DNA from 4 places in the Lysinibacillus sp. NPDC092081 genome. Region 3 is predicted to be linked to each of the others. Evidence: riboswitches for the same ligand, from Rfam matches in the RefSeq annotation. Region 3 holds a riboswitch; each other region holds the start of a gene.
The links. A riboswitch is a leader RNA that binds a small molecule or an ion and turns the genes downstream of it on or off. The one in region 3 is predicted to bind cobalamin.

Region 1 (3,997 bases), on a different contig from region 3:
CCCACTAAAATAATATATTTACTACGCTTAACATTGACACCTAAATGCTTCGCGCGTTCTTCACCATATAACAGAACATTTAACTCGCGTCTTTGTGTCCAAAGCATAATTGAGCCAATTATTACAAACGGGATAATCATCTGAACGTATGGCCAACCACGCATCGATACTGAACCGAGCAGCCATCCGATAACTTGGCGCAGCTCCTCACCAGACAATGCAATCATTAATGAAATCAGGGAACCTAGAAATGAACTAAATATAACCCCTGTTAAAATAAGAGTTTCCATTTTTAGCGAGCGGTCTACTATTCTAGCAAAGCCCATAACAGCTACCATCGTTAATATAGCACCAATCATACTAAAGATTGGCAATGTAAAATGGCCGACTACAGGTATTGAAATACTAAAGAAAATCGTCATAACTGCGCCAACTGATGCACCGGAGGAAACACCTAACGTATAAGGGTCAGCTAAAGGATTTTTTAATAAGCCTTGAAAAGCTGCCCCTGCAATAGCCAGTGATGCCCCCACAAGCCCTGCCAGCAGGACTCGAGGTAAACGAATCTTCCATAAAATATTGGCAGCTGTTTCATCAGCCGCCTTATTCCACACTACTTCTAGTGGAATATGAACTGAGCCTATCGCCACGCCACACCAGATGCTAATGATTAGAAGCGTAATTGCTGTTATATAGGCTACAATTGTTTTACTCATTTAAACGCCTCAGGGTAGACGGCTTTCGCTAGTTCCTCAAGACCATCTGCTAAACGAGGACCTTGACGACTTGTTATATTTTCATCTACTTGTACTATGGCTTTATCTTTTACTGCCGTAATTGTCTCAAAGCCTGCACGTTTTGGAATTTTCGTTAAAATATCAGGTACATAATTATATGCCACAACAATGACATCTGGATTTTTCGCGATAATTTGTTCAGCATCCATTTGATACCAGTCATTTACATCTGCTGCCACATTTTCAGCATGAATCATTTCTAGCATTTCATTCATAAATGTACCTTTACCAGCAGTATAAATCTGTGGCTCATCAGAAGATTCTACAAAGACTTTCTTTGGCTCAACACCCTCAAGTTTTGTTTCAACTTCTTCAACTTTTGCCTTCATGTTTGCGACTATTTTTTTAGCCTCTTCTAATTTTCCTGTTGCACGACCAAGCTGTTCAATCGTTGTGTAAGTTTCATTAAAGTTTTTTGCATCCGCTACAACAAATACTTTCACACCTGCTGCCTCAAGCTGTTCAATGGCTCCTTTTGAATAACTCATACCCGATGCATGCGCAAGAACGATATCTGGTGATAATGCAATAATTTTTTCAATATTGTAATCCATACCACCAACCTTATCTTTTTTAGTGGCCTCTGCTGGATAATCGTCATTGTCTGTCACACCAACTATTTCATCATTTAAGCCAAGGCTAAATAAAATTTCTGTGTTACTTGGAATAAGAGAGACAATTTTTTCAGGAGGTGCTTCTAGCGTAATATCCTTGCCAGTAGCATCCTTTATCGTCATTGGGAATGTTGCTTGATCTACTTTTGATGTCTCTTGTTGCTCAGAAGATGACGGCTTTTCATTTGTTGCCTCTTTTGTATTACATGCAGCAAGCAAGCCAATAGCTAAAAATGCTGATAATCCTATTTTCCAAATTTTCTTCATGTGAATCCCCCTTAGTCTAGTAGTGCATATAGTTTTTAACGCTTTGTTTTTCTGATTTATCGATTCATTTTAGTTTTTTATCGCCCAATATTTTGGGGTTATCATCAACCTTGCGAACTTCCCTCAACGTTATGGATTTATCGCCCACATTTTCAAATTTATCGACATTCATCTTCCAAAACAAATACCCCTCATCATAAACAATGAGGGGGTCAAATTTGCACAAAAAACATATACAAAATCCACCATCCTATCCTCGTAGGCTACAACGTGTTTTCTATAAAGGCAGGTCTCCTGGCTCGTGCTCCATACGCTTTTTCAAGCCTTCCCGAAAATTTCAGTGGCGTAGATTGAAAAAACTCACACATACAGTGGCGGGACCGCATCGGAATTACACCGATTTCCCTTTTCACTTTACTTAAGTAAAGAACCTTTATAATATTCAGTTGATTGTATTATACATGAAAATGAAAGAAGTCGCCTCCATTCGAGACGACTCCTAATCAAATCAATTATGCCTCGGCATAATTGCGTCCGGAATCGGCTTTGTGCTCGCACAAAGCCGATTCCGTGACATCCGCCGGAGGCTTAACTTCTTTCTGCGGGTGTTTGGACACCCGCTGAAAGAAGTTAAACTATATCTGAAAAATACTGTACCGTTTTCATCGGTGCACCCATTTCACGTAACGCCCATGTGTGCTCTAAATAAATATCTGCTAGCTTCTCATATTTGCCGCCGAATCTTTGTGCCCATTCTACAGCTACAACACTTTCATATAAATGTGCCATTTTCTCTGCAACCTTTTTTGCCTCAAACGTTTTCGTTGCATCATCTAAACGGCTAAATGTTTGCAAAGTTGAATCTAGTTTTGCTAATTGCTCCGCTACAATTTCGACTAATGGACTGTCCGTTAGTTTTTCTAGGCGCTCTTCCATGACACGAACAAACAATTCATGCACATGAAACTTATCAACTAAACGAATGAGCTCTAAAGCTAAAATATTCGCAGTCCCTTCCCACACAGTAAGTACCTGTGCATCTCTTAATAACCGTGGTGTAACAAAATCTTCAATATAACCATTTCCGCCATGTAATTCAATGGCCTCACTAGCATAATGTACAGCTTGCTCTGCCGTTTCTTTTTTCATGATCGCAATATACAAGCGATTCAAAATGATGTCCTCTTTATTCGCCTGCCCACTAGTTACTTTATCGTACAGCTGAATAAGATCAAAAACCGCGGCAACTTCTACATGAAGCTTGGCAGCGAATTTCCCTAGTGTATCCTGAATCATAGGATATTGCGTTAAAGGCTTACCAAACGCATAACGATTTGTCACATAATGCTTCGCCTCTAAATAGCCACGGCGCATAATACCGATAGAAGCAACCGCATTGCAAATTCTTGATAAATTAAGTGCCTCCAGCATATAATAAATTCCTTTATTCGGATCACCTACGACATAAGCTAGCGCACCATCAAATTCAACCTCACCAGAAGGTACTGCTCTAACACCAAGTTTATCCTTTAAACGCCGAATGCGGAGATTATTAACTGTGCCATCCTCATTTCGCCAAGGAACTGCAAATAAAGTTAAGCCCTTTGAACCTGCCTGAGCCCCTTCCATGCGTGCCAATACCATGGTTACTCCACACATTCCTGCGTTAGATGCAAAATATTTCTCCCCATATAAACGATACTGATTGCCGTCCTTTCTTGCCTCTACAACATTCGCCCCAACATCAGAGCCCCCTTGACGCTCCGTTAAAAATGTAGCCCCCTCATAGAGCTCTGTATCTCCTGTTGCACAAACGTGTGGTAAAAAGCGCTCCTTCACCTCATCACTCGCATAATGATCAAGTAAATAAGCAGTTGCCATCGTTAACGTAACAGGACAGTAAAAGCCTGGTTCAGCATGTGACAGTATATAACCTTGAGCAAAGCTATACACATAATTGCCCTTTCTACCTAGTTGCGGGATATCCTTGTGCACATAGCCAACAATGCCGGTATTGTACGTCTCTTCAATAGTCTTTTTATAACCATCATTGACCCAAATCTCTGACACTTCTTCACCATAGGCATTATACCTTTGTAATCGAGGTTCACCCTCTCTATCCGTATGCTTGGCTCTCACATCAATATCTCCCGCACAAAGCTCACCGAAATCTGTTAGCTCACGTGTTGCATATTCCACAAACTCTTTATCTAGCATCATTTCTAAAACTTTATGAAGTGTATCATTCTCTTTAAAAAAGTTCTTTGTTTTCATTTCTTCCTGCTGTAAAACCTTCATGCTATCTCACCTCTTGTCCCT
Region 2 (3,997 bases), on a different contig from region 3:
GTGCATACTTAGAAGCGCAAGGCTTTGACGTAACAAACCTTGAAGGCGGCATGCTTGCTTATGATGGAGAGTTAGAATTTAAATAATTATCGATTAAAACCCTCGTTTTGAACTGCTCCCCAATTGTTAGACACATCTAACAATTGGAGGTGCAGTTTTTTTATGGTCAAATATACTGCCGAAGATAAATTACAAGCTGTTGAGCGTTATTTAAGTGGAAAGGAAAGTTCCTATGATTTAGCTAAATCTATGGGGACTGATAATAAAGCAATTCTTAAATGGGCTAAGCAATATGAATACAATGGTGTGGAAGCTTTTATTCAGCCATGTACAAATTACACTAACGTTTAAAATGGATGTACTAAATTTTATGATTGAAAATGGTACGTCCTTAAACGAAACGGCAGCGATTTTTAAGATACCTGCCCCTTCAACAATTAGTGTTTGGAGAAAGCAATATGAAACTCAAGGATTAGATGCCCTTCAATCAAAGAAAAAGGGGCGTCCATCCATGAAAAAAGAATTTAATAAACAATCGAAACAAGCACATACTAGGCGCTATTCTTTTACTCGGTGCAACATTTCTGAGTGAAATAGATAAAACAAAGTTGATATCACAGCAATAAACGGACAGGAAGCTCCCGAAAGCCTTTTTGGCATTAGGGAGCTTTTCTAGCAAAGAGGAATAGAATTAGTTTTATCCTCTAAAATCCGTTTAAATATTTCAAACTCTTTTGAAGAAAGCATTCTATTTATTTTATTTTCTTCAATTTTGGGAAACCGTTTGTAACCTGAATATACTAATAATGAATATTAGCTCTTGAGTTGATCTTTCTTCTGTAATAAAAGCAATTGCTCCTACAATCTAATTTTCTTTAATATTGTGCCAAGCACCATTCTTTAGTTTCTTGGTCGGCAAAAGATGCTTCTACACTATTTAAATAAATTTGCCGATAATCTTCTTCACTTAGATTAAATTCGTTGTTCACTAAATGGATTTCTTTTGCCATTGTAGTATCTGATACTGTTCGATTATCTGTATTAAATGTCACTTTTATTCCATCTTTATGAAACTTATAAATTGGATGTTCAGAGTAATTATAAACAGCTTTCGTCTGGACATTACTTGTTGGACACATTTCAAGTACTACTTGTCTTTCTTTCACAATTTTATAAGCCTCGGCACAATCTTTAATAAATACTCCATGTCCTATTCTTTCAGCACCCAACAGTTCTACAGCCTCTAGAACGTTTTTACCAATTCCCGTTTCACCGGCATGAATAGTGACTCTGTAGCCATATTCTTTGGCTAATGCTATTGGATCTACGAATCTTTCACAGAAGCCTTCTTCTTCGGATGCGCATAGGTCAATTGCCACCACACCTTTACCAAGGAACTTTTTCCCCTTTTCAACCACCTCAAATGCGCTTTCTACAGACATCGTCCTCATGCAAGACAAGATTATATTTCCCTTTATTTCGTAACAGCTTTCAGCATCCCTCATCCCCTCTATAACAGATTGAATAACTTCTTCAACACCAAGACCTTGTAATGTGTGAAGTAACGGGGCAAATCTGACTTCTAAATATTTCACATTTTCTCTTGTTGCATTCTCAAATAGCTCAAAAGTAATTCTTCTTAAGTTCTCCTTTGACTGCATGACCAAATTAGGAAGAGAAAATCTTTTTAAATATTCATCAAGGGATTCACATTCTAACGGAGCAATCAGCTCCTTTTGCAGTTCATCCTTATCAAAAGAGGGTAACGGAATACCTTCCTTCTGTGCAATATCGATAATAGTTTCAGCCCTTAAGCTTCCATCCAAATGACAGTGTAGTTCAATTTTAGGCAATGCTAAAAAGTTCATTTTTGACCTCCTGAAATAAATTATTAGATTAAAATACAAAAAAAAAATTCCTGACTACAAAGAAAATACAAATTTTGTACTTTCTTCGTAATCAGGAATTTAGGTTCCTGGTAGAGACCCCCAAACCATATTATTGGGGTTATACGAAATACTATTGAAATCATTAACGATTTTTAATATGATAATAAAAAAAATTCGGATTGTCAACATGGTTCCTAACACCGATAAATCATTGTGTTTATTCTAAAAACATATGCATAAGAAGTGATTGCTCTAATTGAACACGTAAGTTCAGTATCTATATGTAACTCAGAAACGTTGGAAAGAAATATACAATTTCACTAATATATTGACACAAAAACCACTTTGTCGTAAATTTAAAATAATTGCATAAAAGCATTAGGTGCCCATTGCGGGAGAATAGGGAATAAAGTGAAAAGCTTTAGCGGTCCCACCACTGTAAAAGGGAGTTTCATAGAGAATAACCACTAGCATCGTTCTGGGAAGGTTCTATGAAATGTTGAAATTGAGCCAGGAGACCTGCCTATTGCTTCGATTATATAGACGATGGAAAAGTCTGTAGTTTATTTGTTATGGAATAAACTACAGGCTTTTTATTTTTTTCTCTAAATCATTCTTCGAGTAATAAGGGCAAAAAAGAAAGGGGAAATTTTCATGCAATTATTACAACAGACGATTCAAAACATTCAAAGTGCCGACCACAAAATGATGGAGAAGGCAAGAGAACGCATAGATGCACTTTGCAAGCCTCCTAGAAGCTTAGGGAAATTGGAGACCCTTGCTGTGCAACTATCCGGTATTACAGGAGACCTATTCCCTGCGATTGATAATAAAGCAATTATTGTCTGTGCTGCAGATCATGGTGTTTGTGATGAAGGGGTGACATCTAATCCGCAAAATGTGACGGTCTTTCAAACATTAAATTTCCCTAGAGGAGGAACTGGTGTCTGTGCGATCGCAAAAATTACAGATGCAAAAATTGTCACAGTAGACGTTGGCGTAAAAGAGGACATTCCGCATAATGCTGGTGTCATCATAAAAAAAATTAAATATGGAACGGACAATATGGCAAAAGGTCCTGCTATGTCAAGGGAAGAAGCCATTCAATCCATTGAAGTAGGAATTGAAGTAGCTACGGAAGAAATAAGCAAGGGGATAAATGTACTCGGGACAGGTGAAATGGGGATTGGTAATACAACACCGAGTGCTGCCATATTATCGGTTCTTCGTGAATGTCATCCGAATGAAGTGACAGGCTTCGGTGCAGGTGTTGGACCAGGGGGGATAGCGCATAAAGTAGAAGTCATTCATGATGCTATTGCATTAAATAAACCAAACCGCGATGATGCTATTGATATTCTTGCAAAGGTCGGTGGGTTAGAAATAGGAGCTATGGCTGGGGTGATACTTGCAGCTGCCGCACATCACAAACCTGTTGTTATTGATGGCTTTATTTCTACTGTTGCTGCTCTTATTGCATACGAACTCGAGCCAAACGTCAAAGACTATATCATTCCTTCTCATGCTTCTGAAGAACCAGGTGCAAAAATTGCTGCTGAAATGCTCGAAATTGAACCGATGCTACAGATGAATATGCGATTAGGCGAGGGCTCTGGTGCAGCTTTAGCCTTTCCTATTTTGGACGCAGCTTGCTCTATGATGAAAAACATGGCTACATTAGAGGAATCTATGCTGCTGTTGAAAAAGTAACTTTATTAATCTTCAGGTGCTTATTGAGCGGTGTTTGTGATAAATAAGAAATTAAATTTAAAAATTTAAAACAAGCCCAAATTTGATAATTGGGCTTGTTATTATGCAACAGTATAGCTATGCTCGATTCAACCTCCGCAACGGTAACCGCCATTTCTTCATATATGAAAGTACTCTTAGTACTGTGATCACACCAAATAATACATATAAAAAGAGATCCCCTGAAAATAGTTGAAGTCCGATGATAAGCCCGGCAAGTGCTGCCCAAACACCATAGACTTCATCACGGAGGACTAATGGTTGTCGTCTAGCTAATAAATCGCGAACAATTCCACCACCAGATCCTGTTAAGACAGCAGCAACAATAACGGCACTAATAGGCATATCAAGCTTGACAG
Region 3 (3,997 bases):
AGCTGCTCGTTCAGGTGTATCGTATTCAGGATATTCCTCTAATAGCTCCTGATAAATCTTCACAAATAAATCCACATGTAGCTGCTCATCGCGATTAATATAATTAATCATCGTTGACGTGGCCACCATTTTTTGATTGCGCGCTAAATGATAGAAGAACGCGAAGCCAGAATAGAAGAATAAACCTTCTAAAATCACATCATAAACAATCGCTTCTAGCATATTTTCAACAGTTGGTTCCTCTGAAAATGCATGGTAGCCCTTAATAACGAAGTCATTACGTCGCTCTAGCACTGGCTCTGTACGCCAAAAATCAAACGTACGATCCTGCTCATCTTTGTTCACAATACTTGATAGCACATAGGAATAAGAGTGATTATGGATTACCTCTTGCTGCGCTAAAATAATCATGAGTGCATTTAAGCTTGAATCTGTTAAATAATCTGCTACTTTCCCAGCAAAATCTGTTTGTACACTGTCTAATAGTGCTAGCAAGCCAATGATTTTTAAAAAGGATTCCTGTTCATCTGCTGATAGCCCTGGAAACTGTTTGACATCATTGCTCATATTAATTTCAAACGGTGTCCAGAAGTTACCTAGCATTTTTTTATACTTTGGATAAGCCCAGCTAAAACGGACATCATCCCAGTTTAAAATGTTAGAAGAGCGTCCGTTGACAATTCCTGTTGAACGGTTCGGTGCATCCTTATCCATAATTTGTCGTTTTGTAATAGTTGTCATTGTTACTTCCTCCTAGCTCGCGCAAGACTCACATTCTAGCAATTCTACAGACGTCGAGCGCACATAATAAGTCGTTTTCACACCGCTCGCCCAAGCATTCATATGCAATGCTAGTAAGTCTTTCGCCTTAATCGTATTTTGAACATATAAATTAAGTGAAATGCCTTGGTCGATATGACGTGCTCGTGCAGCATTTTGCTTGATTGTCCAATTTTGATCGATGAAATAAGCAGATTTATAATACCAAGTCGTCACTGGTGATAGATCAGGTACGGTTACTGGAATTTTGTAATCCTTCTTCTCCTCCGAATAACTCTTTTGGAAGATTGGATCAATCGTAGCCGTACTACCTGCTAAAATGGATGTTGATGAGTTCGGTGCAACCGCCATTACATAGCCGTTACGCATACCTTTTTCAGCAACCGCGGCGCGTAACGCGTTCCATTTATGACTGTCATAGCCACGTTTGTCAAAATACGCACCCGTATGCCAATCTGAGCCTTCAAATAATGGGTAAGCTCCTTTTTCACATGCCAAATCGTTAGAAGCACGAATCGTTAAATACGCAATTTCCTCATATAGCTTGTCCGCAAATTCTACAGCTTCCTCAGACTCCCATTGAATTTCTTTCAAAGCTAATAAATGGTGCCAGCCAAATGTGCCAAGTCCAATACCACGGTAGCGTAGGTTCGTACGCTCTGCTTGTTTTACTGGAATTGTATTAAGAGCAATAACGTTATCTAGCATACGTACTTGAACTGGGATCAATCGTTCTAGAACACCAGCCGGTACAGCTCTACCTAAATTAATAGATGATAAGTTACATACCACGAAATCTCCAGGCTTGCGACGTGTTACGATGACATCATCCTCTAGGGTAATAGACTCAAATTCAGTAGATGACATATTTTGGAAAATTTCTGTGCACAGGTTCGAGCTGTAAACCATCCCCTCATGCTTATTCGGATTCATACGATTTACTTCATCTCGATAGAACATAAAAGGCACGCCTGTTTCAAGCTGTGAGCGCATAATACGCTTCATAATATCAATGGCTGGTACGACTTCACGACTTAACAATGGATTCGCGATACATTCCGCATATTTAGTACGGAAAGAGCCGTCACCCTTTTTCTCATCGTAGTAATCCTCTAGTGAGTAGCCCATGATTTCTCGCACTTCATGTGGGTCAAATAAATGCCACTCCCCACGTGCCTCAACAGTTTCCATAAATAAATCCGGTAAGCACAGCCCTGTGAAAATATCATGGGCACGCAAACGCTCATCCCCATTGTTTAAGCGTAAATCTAAAAACGTAAAGACGTCTTTATGCCAAATATCTAGGTATACAGCAATAGCTCCTTGTCGTTGACCTAGCTGATCGACTGAAACCGCCGTATTATTAAGTTGTTTAATCCATGGTAAAACGCCACTTGATGCACCTTTAAAGCCTTTAATAGATGAGCCTCGGCTACGAATTTTGCCCATATAAACACCAATGCCACCGCCGTACTTCGATAATGTTGCGACATCTGTATTCGTGTCATAAATACTTTGTAAACTATCATCTACTGTATCGATAAAGCAGCTAGATAGCTGTCCATGTGTTTTACCAGCATTCGATAATGTTGGTGTGGCAACAGTCATATATAAATTACTCATCGCCCAATACGATTCACGTACTTTTTCTAAACGATTTTCTGTTTCATCCTGCATCAGGGTCATCGCAATGACCATCCATCGTTCCTGCGGTAGCTCCACTGGTGTTTTCGTGTAGTCACGGACTACATAGCGGTCCATTAATGTTTTTAAGCCAATATACGTAAACAACTCATCTCGACTTGATTCTAAATAAGAAGCGAGTTCCTGAAGCTCCTGCTCACTATACTTTGTTGTTAAACTTTCATGATACAAACCAGCTTCTGTATAGTGTGCTAAATGTTCTGGGAAAACTTTATAAACATCCTTCACTGAAACACCACGGCGCATTGCAAATTGATCATATAACTTTTCTAAATAAATTTGAGCTGCGACAAATGTCCAGTATGGCTCCTCTTCATCAATGAGGCTAAGCGTTTGTAAAATCATCGCATCTGCCCATGCTTCAAATGTGGCATTGTCGTTTTTTCGTAGCCATCGATCCGATAACCTTACAAAACTTTCGAGTTCATCCTCCGTGTAACTTTTCTTGAGCTTAGTCATTTGCTGTTCAATTTGAATTGTCATGTAACATTCTCTCCCTTTCCTTCTACAGCAACACAAAAAGCGATCACGCAACATTTATCGGTTACGTGATCGCTGTAAAATCGGAAATGGAAATGAAGGACATGCACACAAAGAAGTGAACAAATCTTTCGCCTCCACTTCTCAATCCCCGAAGAATGTGTTGCTGTCTTGAACAACTCGGCAGGTCTCCTGGCTCATGCTTCCTCCAAACGATGGCCTTCCCGTTCTTCACAGTGGCCTAATCATCATTTGTCAGCATTTACAGTTGCGGGGACAGCTTCGGCCTAAGATGACTCTTTTTCCGAATTCCCTTTTAAACCATATTGGTACCGCTTGTCCAAAATACTATATATTGTGTTTTAACTCCTAAACAAATCTAACATATTGTGTTTATTGTTGCAATAGGCGTTTTGCCCCTTGCACGTTATAAAGTGCTACATTTTCTCGAAGCAAGCCCAATTACAATGCAGTTTTACATAGTTTTTCAAAATTTCTAGGAAAATTTTTTTGTGCTTGCTGCTCTTTTTCTGGCTGTATTCCTAGCAAAACTACTGCACATGGACCAGCCGATTTCTCAACATCTAATGAACTTTTGACCTGTTGTTTGCCAAAAAGTCGGGTAAATTCTGCTTGCAGACCTTTTGATCCAACTGGCCATATTTGCTGCACTATTTCCTCATTCCATGCCTGAAAAATGGGTTGCAGCTGTGCGACATCTTCAGGCTGTGCAAGGACTTCATTGCCTACAAGTGGCAGTCCATAGGTGTACCAACTTAGTTGCTCAAGCTTAGTTGCTGTGCGTTTCTGTTGCTCACCAAGCATCGTTACAGACAACCCTGATTGTAAAGTGGGCATATTGGACTCTGTGCTACCGTCTATTGGCGGACAACTAAGACCAGCCTCATCAAAAACCTGCTGAATGCCTGCCACATAACGAGACCATGCAGCATCCCCTGAAAAATTAGCGAGTAAAATATGGCTTGGTAAAGCATTTGCAGCAAGCTGCTCTAAAAATGTAACACGTGCCGTT
Region 4 (3,997 bases), on a different contig from region 3:
CTGCTGGAATATGTAGTTTTGAATGTCCAGCGTGAAGAAGGATAATCGGAATAACATGCACCTCTGTAGCCCCCTTCTTCACACAGTTCGTAATACCTTCTTCAATATTTGGCGAAGCGAACTCTAAAAAACATGTTTCTACTAAAAAGTTATCATCAATGCGAGGTGTCATCTGCTCGATAAACGTACGTACCTCTTCATTCCCTGCTTCTAAACGGCTCCCGTGGCCCACAAATAAAATTGCTTTCATCTCATTACTCCTCATTAGTCGCCGCATGGAGCTGGCTCTACTTTTATTTTTGAAGACATATCCTGATACGTAAAATGTAGGATCTTTTTCACACGTTTGAAGTATTTAAACAAACGTTCATTTGGATGTGCATTTGCTTTATATTCTTCGATAATGTCAGTGATAAGTGGTATAAGCTGTTCAGGCTCTAATCCCTCAACAACAGGCTGGGCCGCATGTGCTGTACGACCAACCGGCTTAGCACCAATAAAGACATCAAACTTACTTTTGCGATAAACAATGCCAATATCATCAAATACTGCTCGATAACATGCCATACCGCAGCCGTTAAAGCCAATATTTAATGTTTTCGGTAACGACATCCCACCAAGCTTTGCTTGAATCTCTTCCGCATACGGAATCGAATCGTACTTTTCTCCATAACAGAAGTCACAAGCCTTTAACGAAAGCACGTCACCAATTGGTGCTAGTAAAAAGCCAACTTCACGAAGCTTTGCTGTAACCTCTTCAGGATCAGACGTTGGAATTTTCAAATGAATCTGATGGTCTGGTGTATACTCCATCGTCCCTTCCTCGCCAACTACCTCAGCTAACGTCATCATTTGTTGAGGAGTAAAGAACTTATTGGCTACCCCAGGACTAACCGCTAATTCAAAAATGGATTCGATTTTTTGTTGAACACGCTTAGGTGTTACTTTCACCGCGCTTGTTCCCTTCACCATAGCAAGTGCAGCTGTCGCCATTTCCAGTGACGATTTTTTAGGATTTGATTGTGGTCTGATGGCTAAACTGGGCTTCATACGATTGGCATTAGGATCTGTCGCAAAATCATTACTCGCTGCTCCTGTTTCTTGATTCATTGCCCATGGTTCATTTTCTTCCTTCAGTCGTTGATGTGGTCGTAACGGTTGTTTTTCCTCACCAAGTGTATATTTACGTTGATAACCACGTGGCGTAATCATTTTATTGTCATAGAAAAATGTTGTTGAATTCCCGATAATAACTGTCGTTAACATGCCGATATCGTGTTCAAGCATTTCCGCTAAAGTAGTCATCGTAATTTCCTGACGGTCACGATACGCGCTTTTCACAAGTCCAACCGGCGTATCTGGTGAACGATATTCTAATAAAATTCGTTGTGCCTCAACGATTTGTCTCGTACGACGCCCACTTTTCGGGTTATAAAGAGCAATAACAAAATCCGCCATAGCTGCCGCTTCCACTCGTTTTGCAATTAAATTCCAAGGTGTTAGGTGATCACTTAAACTAATGGTACAGGCGTCATGCATAATGGGAGCACCTAGTAAACTTGCACACGAATTAATAGCTGAAATACCAGGAACAATTTCTACCTCGATACCAGTTGCTTCTGTCCATCCTAGCTCGATTAATACTTCATACACTAATCCAGCCATTCCATAAACCCCGGCATCTCCACTGGAAATGACCGATACGATACTTCCAGCCTCTGCTTGACGTACCGCTTCCTGTGCACGTGAAACTTCCTCTGTCATACCAGTACTAATAATTGACTTTGCACTAACTAAATCCTGAATAAGTTCAACATAAGTTTTATAGCCTATGATCATATCACTTTGTTGTAGTGCCTCCACAGCACGAGTCGTAATATGTTTAAAGTCTCCAGGGCCAAAGCCAACTACGAAAATCTTACCTTTTTGCGCCATTTTGTTACCCCTCTTTCACCTTTTCAATACCTTTAATGGCTGTTGTTTGTGCTGTACGTTGTAACGAACCTTCACGCAATGTAAAGACATGCTCATTATGTAACGATTCATGATTTAAATCTTGCACGAGTGCCTTCGCATGCTCCGTTGTCGGCACTCTGTACCAATTTCCCTGAGGATAAGCAATGACAACACAAGCATCCTTACACCTGCCATTACAGCGGGTCCTTGTCGTATGTATTTCCTTATCAAGTGCCAGCAACTGTATTTCATCACGGATTGCTTGTGTAATATCCTCAGCATCTTTTTTCATACAGCTACTACCATTGCAAATAAAAAGATGTGTTTTCATCCCTTCTAAATTCCAAGTTGTCATAGTTGTTCTCCCCTCATTTGCTTTTAGGAAAAAGAAAAACCTTTACTCTAGACGAAGAGTAAAGGTTTTGTAGAAGCAAAAAAAACGAATATAGTTGTGTACTCGCTCTCGCTTCAACTTCTCCCTCCGAAAAGTTTGCATGCATCATCACATAAGCAGGTTTCCTGACTTAAGCTTCCTTTTACTTTCGCGCCTTCCTAGATTTCACTAGTGGCTTCCGCGATTTCATCAGCTATTACAGTAGCGGGGGCTGTATCGGATTCTCACCGATTTCCCTATTATCTTGAAAATATTTCAAGCACTTATGGATGTTTTATATGAATTTATTATTTTTTTATAAAATTGAAAACTGTTTCTATCATAGCTTATTTTTTCATAATTTCAATATTTCTTTCTTAAATTGTGACATTTTTATTAACTTTTTTTAGAAAAATGCGACATTCATATTACATTTATCCGAATTTTCGACATAGAAACTCAATTAAAAATATTTTCATAAAAAGTATAGCATATTTATGGAAAATCATGTTACACTTTGTCGTGAAATCTCACAACTTCATCTTTTTTCGGTGCGATTTGTTCAGCATTTCGCTTAAAAGGGAAGCCGGTTTAAGTCCGGCGCGGTCCCGCCACTGTACTAGGGAGTTTTATAGAGAATGTCACTATCCAAAGGATGGGAAGGCCTATAAAACGTTGAACTAAAGCCAGGAGACCTGCCGAAAAATATGTGATCGTTTCAACCTACGAGGATGGGTGTGCGGCTTAGCAAATTAGAATTTTATTTGCATTTTTTCAGCTATGCATTTTTCCGCAAATGGAGAAGTGCTTTTTTATTTGCGCACGCTAATTCGAAATAATTTATTGAGGAGGAGAGATTTTTGAAATTCTCAGGTTGGAAGCTTAGTTATTTCTTATTGGCATTTTTATTTGTGCCAAATCGTGCATTTGCGATGCATATTATGGAGGGCTTTTTGCCAATTGAATGGGCGATTTTTTGGTGGGTCATATCGATTCCTTTTATTATTTTAGGATTACGTTCTATTCGTAAAACCATCGATGAAAATCCTGAAACAAAAATGATATTAGGTCTATCGGGTGCTTTTGCCTTTGTGCTATCAGCTTTAAAAATTCCTTCTGTAACGGGAAGTTGCTCACATCCGACAGGAGTTGGGCTTGGAACAGTTCTTTTTGGACCATTAGCGATGAGTGTTATCGGGACAATCGTATTATTATTCCAAGCTTTACTTTTAGCACATGGTGGCCTTACAACTTTAGGAGCTAATGCCTTTTCCATGGCCATTATGGGCCCTATTATCGCTTACTATGTATTTAAGGGCTCACAAAAAATGGGGCTATCATTTTCCATCGCCGTCTTTTTAGCAGCAATGCTTGGTGACTTAGGTACATATGTTGTCACTTCTGTGCAATTAGCTCTTGCCTTCCCTTCTGAGGTCGGAGGCTTTATGGCTTCATTCACAAAGTTTGCAGGTATTTTTGCATTAACGCAAATTCCTCTTGCTGTTAGTGAAGGAATTTTAACAGTGGTCGTTATGAACTTCCTGAAAAAATACAATGTCAGTGAATTAAAAGCTTTACGTGTTTTTTCAGCAAAGGAGGCTCACTAAAAATGAAAAAAAACTTATTGCTTTTAGCAATTGTTGTGTTATTAGCAATCGTTCCCCTGTT

Region 1: it holds a riboswitch for cobalamin, as region 3 does, so the genes downstream of both, ACIQLB_RS12005 (ABC transporter substrate-binding protein) here and ACIQLB_RS08620 (ribonucleoside-diphosphate reductase subunit alpha) in region 3, are expected to answer to the same signal.
Region 2: it holds a riboswitch for cobalamin, as region 3 does, so the genes downstream of both, cobT (nicotinate-nucleotide--dimethylbenzimidazole phosphoribosyltransferase) here and ACIQLB_RS08620 (ribonucleoside-diphosphate reductase subunit alpha) in region 3, are expected to answer to the same signal.
Region 4: it holds a riboswitch for cobalamin, as region 3 does, so the genes downstream of both, ACIQLB_RS22430 ((2Fe-2S) ferredoxin domain-containing protein) here and ACIQLB_RS08620 (ribonucleoside-diphosphate reductase subunit alpha) in region 3, are expected to answer to the same signal.

What each region holds. Positions count from the first base shown of each region.
Region 1 is NZ_JBIVRU010000006.1:127,414-131,410, reverse strand. Features, by position in the region: gene ACIQLB_RS12010 (FecCD family ABC transporter permease) at 1-716, opposite strand, end outside; gene ACIQLB_RS12005 (ABC transporter substrate-binding protein) at 713-1,678, opposite strand; cobalamin riboswitch at 1,946-2,128, opposite strand; gene ACIQLB_RS12000 (acyl-CoA dehydrogenase family protein) at 2,309-3,976, opposite strand; gene ACIQLB_RS11995 (class I adenylate-forming enzyme family protein) at 3,978-3,997, opposite strand, start outside.
Region 2 is NZ_JBIVRU010000001.1:575,147-579,143, reverse strand. Features, by position in the region: gene ACIQLB_RS03045 (rhodanese-like domain-containing protein) at 1-86, shown strand, start outside; partial or broken gene ACIQLB_RS03040 (helix-turn-helix domain-containing protein) at 163-547, shown strand; gene add (adenosine deaminase) at 876-1,868, opposite strand; purine riboswitch at 1,937-2,035, opposite strand; cobalamin riboswitch at 2,253-2,430, shown strand; gene cobT (nicotinate-nucleotide--dimethylbenzimidazole phosphoribosyltransferase) at 2,544-3,599, shown strand; gene ACIQLB_RS03025 (trimeric intracellular cation channel family protein) at 3,717-3,997, opposite strand, start outside.
Region 3 is NZ_JBIVRU010000003.1:270,345-274,341, reverse strand. Features, by position in the region: gene ACIQLB_RS08625 (ribonucleotide-diphosphate reductase subunit beta) at 1-741, opposite strand, end outside; gene ACIQLB_RS08620 (ribonucleoside-diphosphate reductase subunit alpha) at 754-2,967, opposite strand; cobalamin riboswitch at 3,129-3,316, opposite strand; gene ACIQLB_RS08615 (hypothetical protein) at 3,427-3,997, opposite strand, start outside.
Region 4 is NZ_JBIVRU010000025.1:13,734-17,730, forward strand. Features, by position in the region: gene ACIQLB_RS22420 (sirohydrochlorin chelatase) at 1-250, opposite strand, end outside; gene cobJ (precorrin-3B C(17)-methyltransferase) at 265-1,935, opposite strand; gene ACIQLB_RS22430 ((2Fe-2S) ferredoxin domain-containing protein) at 1,940-2,311, opposite strand; cobalamin riboswitch at 2,448-2,632, opposite strand; cobalamin riboswitch at 2,862-3,046, shown strand; gene ACIQLB_RS22435 (energy-coupling factor ABC transporter permease) at 3,190-3,936, shown strand; gene ACIQLB_RS22440 (energy-coupling factor ABC transporter substrate-binding protein) at 3,939-3,997, shown strand, end outside.